Regions from separate parts of the Lysinibacillus sp. EB106-09-02-XG168 genome, predicted to be linked through region 1. Evidence: predicted binding sites of a transcription regulator. Region 1 holds the regulator's gene; the other holds the start of a gene.
What was found. Region 1 encodes LexA, which represses DNA repair genes until DNA is damaged. Its sites were predicted from a motif close to CGAACATATGTTCG; they were not measured.

Region 1 (4,263 bases):
CTTTAGTGCAGAATTTTTTGTAGCGCTATTATTAATTTCATTATTAGTCATTATTGTGGTGTCGGATTTTGCGTATATGCTTATTCCCGATAAGGTGCTATTATTCTTTTTACCACTACTAGTTTTTGGACGCGTGATATCTCCTTTGTCTCCGTGGTGGGACAGTATAGTTGGGGCTGTCGTAGGTTTTGGCATATTATATTGTATAGCTGTTCTATCAAGAGGTGGAATGGGTGGTGGCGATATTAAATTATTCTTTTTACTTGGTCTTGTACTCGGGACAATGCATGCACTTCTGACGCTATTTTTAGCTGCTGTCATTGGCATGATTGTTGGAATAGTAGTGTTAAAAGTACGCGGACAGGGAAGGAAAACGCCTATACCATTCGGACCTTCTATTGCCTTAGCTGCTATTATTATCTATTTCTATGGGGATGCGTTGATGAATTGGTATCTTGGATTTTGGTAATTAATCAGTGGGGGAGTCTTTCGATGATTAATAGTCTTCAAGCTTTTATAGGTAGTAAATGCTAGATAAAGATCATGGAGGGGATAAGATGAAACCAATTATCGGAATAACAGCCTTTGCGGAGGATGATTTGTCCTCAAGAGTAAATGCTGCTTATAGCAAAAGTATAATTGAAGCTGGGGGTGTACCTCTTATAATTCCGCTTGGAGTTGAAGAGGACATAGCACAAATTTTATCGTTGACGGACGGATTATTACTTTCGGGCGGACATGATGTACATCCATTTCTTTTTAGTGCAGAACCTACACCAAAGTTAGGAAAGATTCACCCGGAAAGGGATTCAATAGAACTTTCCTTGATTGAAGCGGCCTCTATTCGGCAAATGCCGATTTTCGGAATTTGTCGAGGGATTCAAATGCTGAATGTTGCGTTTGGAGGCACACTCTATCAGGATATTGATAGTGAATATCATAGTAAAAAATTAATAAAGCATACGCAACAAGCGGCACGTGGCGTTGTTACACATCATGTTCATCTAACACCGGATACATTATTAACAGCGATTATCGAGGAAGAAAAAATTGCGGTGAATTCATTTCATCATCAGGCAATAAACGTAGCAGCAGAAAAATTGAAAGTGGCAGCCAAATCAAGTGATGGTATCGTTGAAGCCGTAGTACACGAAGATTTACCATTTTGTCTAGCAGTACAATGGCATCCTGAAGAGCTAGCTATTGCTGGAGATGAAGCATCAAAAAAATTATTCACTGCATTTGTAAAGGCGAGTTTGAAATTCAAGGTAGAGGCATAAAACTGGATAAGCATTACATGGCTTAAGACGGAAATTAAACTAAAGACATTGCTAGAGGGAAGAATCCATATAAGTGGGTTCTTTTTTAGTGTATAAAATGGTACTCAAAAAATAAGAAAAAGAGGTATATGCCCATTTGCGAACATAAAATCCTCTTTTTGTACGTTGCTATTGAGATACTTTTAATGAACACGACGATAAAGACCTACAACATGCCCCAAAATAGAAACTTGGTCTACGATAATGGGCTCCATTGTTGCGTTCTCAGGCTGTAAACGGAAATGACTTTTTTCCTTAAAGAAACGCTTTACAGTTGCTTCATTCTCTTCAGTCATTGCTACGACAATATCACCATTATCAGCTGTTGATTTTTGTTTAACAATAACTAAATCTCCGTCTAAAATGCCAGCTTCAATCATTGATTCGCCCATAATTTCTAGCATAAATAACTGATCTTCACTTGTACCATAAATATCCAGTAGCGGGAAATATTCATCGATATTTTCAACAGCAGTTATCGGAGAACCCGCAGTAACTTTCCCCACAAGTGGTACATGTATAACATGTTGCTTTTGAATAGAATCCTCTGGCTCTAGAATTTCAATGGCACGTGGTTTAGTTGGATCGCGTCGAATTAAGCCTTTTTGCTCCAAACGAGCTAAATGTCCATGAACCGTAGAGCTTGAAGCAAGTCCAACTGCTTCACCAATCTCACGTACAGATGGCGGATACCCCTTTGCGCGTACCTCTTCTTTAATGAAATCTAATATGGCCTCTTGTCTTTTCGAAACTTTTTTCATGATTGCTCACCTCTTTTTTCTAATCATTCTACTTATTATGTAGTATAGCAGAATGCGAACACTTAAGCAAACATAGGTTCGAAAAGTGTTTGACAAAAACGTTTGTTCGCATTAATATAAGAACATATATTCCGAACAAACATTCTCGAAAAGGGGTTATACACATGAACTGGTTTGAAAAAAATCCACATATTACAATTTTATTAGGAGCTTGTCTACTATTTACAGCATATCTTTTTATAACAGATCCAGGCGATGTTACATACGCAGAAATTGAAATCGAGCATGGTGATAGCTTATGGTCGTTAGCCGAACAATACCGTGGTAAAATGAAGTCGGATGATTGGATTAAGCTTGTTAAGGCAGAAAATGAATTATCGAACGTACGAATTATTGCAGGTAATTCTCTAGTGATTCCAGTAGTGGGTGACGACCAACCCCATCCTATAAATTCAATTGAAATTGCGAGAAATGTAAAATGATAACAAAACAACAATCGGCTGTTGTCTATTGCCGTGTGAGTACAGAAAAAGAGACACAAAGCTCCTCGTTAGAGCGACAGGAGGAGGAGTTAGTACGCTATGCAAAAGAACAGGGCTACGAAGTGAAACTTGTTTTTAAGGATAAGCATAGCGGCTATGATGTGGAACGAGAAGGTTTACTAGAAATGCTCGATTTCATAAAAGAAAAAGAAGTAACAGCATTATTTGTGCAGGATGAAACACGTTTAGGACGTGGAAATGCTCGAATGGCCGTTTTGCATTTATTGCAGAAAACTGAAACTAATGTCTTCTCTATGCGAGACGCGGGACCTGTACAATTAAATGAAATGGATACGATGCTCCTAGAAATTTTAGCAATTGTAGAGGAGTACCAGCGTAGAATCCATAATGCTAAAATACGTCGTGGCATGCGTCGTGCAGTTGAAAATGGCTACCGCCCTGAAAATAATTTATCTAATCGAGGAAATCCAAACGGCCAAGAACGTAAAGATGTCCCTATAGAAGAAATCGTCAAACTCCGCAATCGAGGTTTCACATTTGAGGAAATAGCTATGACTCTTAGGGGGCTAGGCTTTGATGTAAGCAAAGCCACTGTCCATAGGAGATATCGGGAACATTTAGAGGGAAACGAAATAAAGTAACGTTTTAATCAGTGGGAGTTTTCCTACTGATTTTTTTCTTTTTAAAGGCTCTAGATGAAGGTGAAGGAACGAGTAGTGATGATAGAACAGCGAAGATGGCGGATAGAAAAGCGAAAAAGGTGGATAGAAACGCCAAAGTGACGGATAGAACAGCGAAAAAGGTGGATAGAAACGCCAAAGTGATGGATAGAACAGCGAAAAAGGTGGATAGAAACGCGAAAGTGATGGATAGAAAAGGGAAAAGGGTGGATAGAAAAGCGAAAGTGACGGATAGAAAAGGGAAAAGGGTGGATAGAAAAGCGAAAATGACGGATAGAAAAGCGAAAAAGGTGGATAGAAACGCCAAAATGACGGATAGAACAGCGAAAGAATGGCCAACTGATGGGACATTTCGGAAATAAAATAAGAGAAGTAGCCATTTCTACCTCTCTTGCTCAATATTCTCTAGAAACTTGCCATCTTTTATTGTAGTAATCTTTCATATCATTTAGAGCTATTTCGTTATTCTCTGTACCAATCTTCATCAAAAGAGAGATGTAGGGCTTTGCCCACAGTAATCCCAAATTGTATAAAACCTCTACCTCTTGCAGTTATGATGTTGCCATCTTGTACAACTAGGTCTTCTGAGAAATGATTAAGATCGAAGAAGTCTAATTTTCTTATACCTTCTAGCGGCAATCCAACAGTATACTTTTTGTTTTTTAATACTTCAGCTTTCGCTAACAGTGATGGAGAGCTAGAGATACTTGCAATGATTGCACCTTTGGCATTCACATTACTAATAAGATCAATTAATTCTTGCTCGTTTATTAGGGTAGCTATATCCATACACCCAGGTAGCAACAAGCTATCGATTTCGTCAAGATTAACTTCACTTATTTGTGTATCGGCAATACAAGATAACCCAGATTCCCCTTTAATTTTTTCGTTGTTTAACCCAACAGTAATAATGGGTTTATCTCCTTGCATTAATATAGATAATGCTACACTCAATTCATATTCACTAAATTGGGGATACAATAATATAGCGGTCTTTTTC
Region 2 (4,263 bases), 2.2 Mb from region 1:
ATAATTTGTCCCCATTTAAATGATTGCGGAAATGAACCCCTTCTTCTTCGATTTTACGGAATTGACTAAGTGAGAACACTTGGAAACCACCTGAATCTGTTAAAATCGGGCGATCCCAGTTCATAAATTTATGCAAGCCCCCTGCTTCCTTAACAATATCATTACCAGGTCGTAGCCATAAATGATACGTATTTGACAGAATAATGCCTGCATTCATTTCCTTTAATTCCTCAGGTGACATTGTTTTAACAGTTGCTTGTGTCCCAACAGGCATAAATGCTGGCGTTTCGAAAGAGCCATGCGGTGTATGCACGATACCAAGTCGTGCTCCAGTTTGTTTACAAGTATGAAGTAGCTCATAACGAATTGCTGGTTGTGTCATATTATAAAAATTCCTCTCTTATCTAAAGTAAAAACAGTACTCCGATTTTTTCTTTATTCGCCTTTTGGACGAATAAACATAGCATCTCCAAAGCTAAAGAAACGATAATTTTCTTCTACAGCTTGTTGATATGCACTTAAAATTGTTTCTTTTGTTGCAAGCGTACTAACAAGCATTACGAGGGTAGACTTTGGTAAATGGAAGTTTGTGATTAAACCATCCACAACAGTAAATTCATATCCCGGATAAATGAAAATAGACGTCCAACCTTGTTCTGCTCGTACTTCTCCACCATATTTAGAGCCGATCGTTTCTAAAGTACGTGTAGAGGTTGTACCAACTGCAATCACTTTACCACCATTACTCTTAACTCGGTTAATGATTGATGCAGTTTCTTCCGTTACACTATAAAATTCAGAATGCATTTCGTGATTTTCAATTGAATCTACACTTACAGGACGGAAAGTTCCAAGTCCCACATGTAAAGTGATAAAAACAACTTCTACCCCTTTTGCTTTCACCTGCTCTAGTAATTCTTCTGTAAAATGCAGGCCTGCAGTTGGTGCTGCTGCTGAACCTCGCTCTTTTGCATAAACAGTTTGGTAGCGATCCTTGTCCTCTAACTTTTCGCGAATATATGGAGGTAGTGGCATCTCACCAAGTTGTTCTAAAATTTCATAAAAAATGCCGTTATATTTAAACTCAAATGTACGTCCACCATGAGCAAGCTCTCCTGTACAAGTAGCTGTCAGTAAGCCATCTCCAAATGTTACAACTGTGCCAACTTTTACACGCTTAGCTGGTTTGACAAGTGTTTCCCATTCATCCGTACCCGCCATTTGCTTTAATAGCAGTACCTCTATATGAGCACCTGTTTCCTCTTTAACACCCATTAAACGTGCTGGTAAGACTCTTGTATCATTTAACACAAGACAGTCTCCAGTTTGTAACTCATCTAAAATATGAGCAAAATGGTGATGCTCTACATTTGTTGAGCCTGGCGTCACTACCATTAATCGACTAGCTGTACGGTCCAAAAGTGGAGTTTGTGCAATAAGCTCTTCTGGCAATTCAAAATCAAAATCTTCTACACGCATGAAAAATACTTCCTTCTTCTAGGTTTGTTGGGGATATTCATATCCAAAATGTTCGTAGGCTGAATGTGTTGCCACACGTCCACGCGGCGTCCGTTGTATAAAGCCGATTTGCATCAAATATGGCTCGTACACATCCTCAATCGTAACGCGTTCTTCACCAATAGATGCTGCCAACGTATCTAATCCTACTGGGCCACCTCGGAAGCGCTCAATCATATTGGTCACAAGTTTATGGTCAATATGGTCAAGCCCTCTAGGATCGACTTGTAATAGTTCAAGTGCTTGCTTAGCAAGTCCTTCCGTTATCATACCATCTCCAAGCACCTGTGCATAATCACGTACTCGTTTTAGCAGACGGTTAGCAATCCGAGGTGTACCACGTGAGCGTGTTGCCATTTCAAGAGCTGCTATTTGTTCAATATCAACATCAAATAAATGCGCACTACGTACAACAATTTCTGCAAGTGAAGTATTATCATAATACTCCAATCTTAATAATACCCCAAAGCGATCCCTTAAAGGTGCTGATAATGCACCTGCTCTTGTTGTTGCACCCACAAGTGTAAATGGCGGTAAATCAAGTCGTACAGAGCGCGCTTCAGGGCCTTTACCAACGACAATATCTAAACAAAAATCCTCCATGGCAGGATAAAGCACCTCTTCAATTGCACGAGGCAGGCGATGTATTTCATCAATAAAAAGCACATCCCCTGGCTCCAGTGAGCTTAAAATAGCTGCTAAATCGCCAGGACGTTCGATTGCAGGGCCGCTAGTCATGCGCACATTGACATTCATTTCATTAGCAATGACAGCAGCTAATGTAGTTTTCCCAAGTCCGGGTGGTCCATATAACAGCACATGATCTAAACTTTCCTGACGAAGCTTTGCCGCTTCAATGAAAATTTGTAAATTCTCCTTCACCTTATGTTGACCAATATATTGTGCTAATCTTTGTGGGCGTAAAGATAATTCAAAATGTTCATCATAGCTACCTGCCTCACTAGCCATCATACGTTCAGACATGTACTTTCCCCCCTTTCACTATTTTAACTTTAATAGCAATTGTAAAGCTTGTTTCATAAATGCATCTGTTGTTTCAAGCTTGTCGTTATCTTCGAGCTGTGGACGTATTTTTTCTAGTTCTTTTTCAGAATAACCTAGTGCCATTAAGGCAAGAATAGCTTCTTCAAGCTCATGTTTATATGGATTTACACCAAATAACGGTAGCTCATCTTCTGTACTTGGTAGCTCAATAGTATCTAACAATCCGCCAAGTTTACCTTTTAAATCTAGAATCATTTGACGTGCCGTTTTCTTACCCACACCAGGAAACTTTACTAAAAATGATTCATCCTCTCGTTCAATAGCACTGATAACCTGTTGTGGATTCCCAGTAGCTAAAATAGCAAGCGCACCCTTTGGTCCAATCCCTGACACTAAAATAAGTTTACGAAACAGCTCTCGTTGGTCTAAATTCGGAAAGCCATATAACACTTGTGCGTCCTCGCGTACATGTAAATGTACATATATTTGTTGTTCAAGTGCTGATGTCCTGAACGCAAATGGATTAGGTGTATTCAGCTGCCAGCCTATCCCTTGTTGTTCAAGGACGATATACTCAGGAGTTATACGCTTTATTTGTCCGTTTAAATAATCATACATTCTATAATCCCTCACAATCATCGTCTTCGATTATAGCATATTGCGAACGAATGCTCGACTATAACAAATGCGCTAAAGCGCTCGTTTACATCCGACAAGCGCTGGAGAGCCCGAGGCAAAAATAAGCGATCCACCACTTTTGCCCGAAGGATTGAAGCGACCTCGAGGATGTAGCACTTTAGCCTAGACGAAAACTATGCTCTAGGTTATACACAATTAAGAATCTAAACATTAACAAATAGCACAAGTAGTCGTTCACAGACAAAAATGACCGCCGAAAGACGGTCATTTCTTTATCATTTTATCAATATCGTACCACAGTTTTGGCCAATATGTGAGAGCTCGTTTTGTAAATGGCACTAAATAATCTAAAAATACCAGCTTTTGATCTAATGGTAAATCTACTGCAAAAAGCCATTCACGTAATAGCTCATTTGGATATTTTAAACGATGTAGCTTTTTTTTATCTAATCGTTTCATCTCTGGTAGCTCTGCAAATATTTTACCAAGGTCATAATTTACAGCTGGCAGTACACGATGCAACCATAAAATATATTCATCATCCGCTTCTCCAAGGTGAGCCAGATCAAAATCGATTAAACGTAATTCGCCATCTGAGCACCATAAAAAATTATGATGTACGACATCTCCATGTAAAAGCGTTATTTCTTTTTCAGGTACATCTTCCTGTGCGATTAGCTGTAATGATTTCTCACTATAATGTAAAATTTGATCGATTTCTTCTTTTGTTAAAAATGGACGAAACTCTTTCCGTCTGCTTTTAAAACGCATAAAACGCATTTGCCATTTTAAAAGCTGTGAATAGGTGTGCAAGCCTGGTACACGTTGCCAAGCAATTTTTTTATGTGTATCATGTAACAAATTTAATAACTTCAGTGATTCCTTCCGATCTTTTTTACGAGCAAAATTAGCACCATGACTTCCCTCTTGCCAATCTTGCACGATTAAATACTCGTCATCACTTTTCATTAAAGGCAAAATCAACGAGGGTTCTAGATATCCAAGCTGTCGATGAATGGCCCTCACCTTTTCTGCTATTTCTATCTGCTTTGCCCGTTTCACAAAATAATTATTGGATTGATATTTATACTTCCAAATATT

Region 2: the regulator LexA is predicted to act here: its motif matches at 3,185-3,198, upstream of ruvA (Holliday junction branch migration protein RuvA).

The regions. Positions count from the first base shown of each region.
Region 1 is NZ_JBYTDN010000003.1:1,272,446-1,276,708, forward strand. Features, by position in the region: gene AC3WSO_RS06875 (prepilin peptidase) at 1-469, shown strand, start outside; gene AC3WSO_RS06880 (gamma-glutamyl-gamma-aminobutyrate hydrolase family protein) at 558-1,280, shown strand; gene lexA (transcriptional repressor LexA) at 1,463-2,080, opposite strand; gene yneA (cell division suppressor protein YneA) at 2,245-2,562, shown strand; gene AC3WSO_RS06895 (YneB family resolvase-like protein) at 2,559-3,224, shown strand; gene AC3WSO_RS06900 (hypothetical protein) at 3,236-3,625, shown strand; gene AC3WSO_RS06905 (DJ-1/PfpI family protein) at 3,726-4,263, opposite strand, start outside.
Region 2 is NZ_JBYTDN010000003.1:3,463,092-3,467,354, forward strand. Features, by position in the region: gene tgt (tRNA guanosine(34) transglycosylase Tgt) at 1-382, opposite strand, end outside; gene queA (tRNA preQ1(34) S-adenosylmethionine ribosyltransferase-isomerase QueA) at 436-1,479, opposite strand; gene ruvB (Holliday junction branch migration DNA helicase RuvB) at 1,498-2,502, opposite strand; gene ruvA (Holliday junction branch migration protein RuvA) at 2,521-3,141, opposite strand; gene AC3WSO_RS17725 (phosphotransferase) at 3,427-4,224, opposite strand.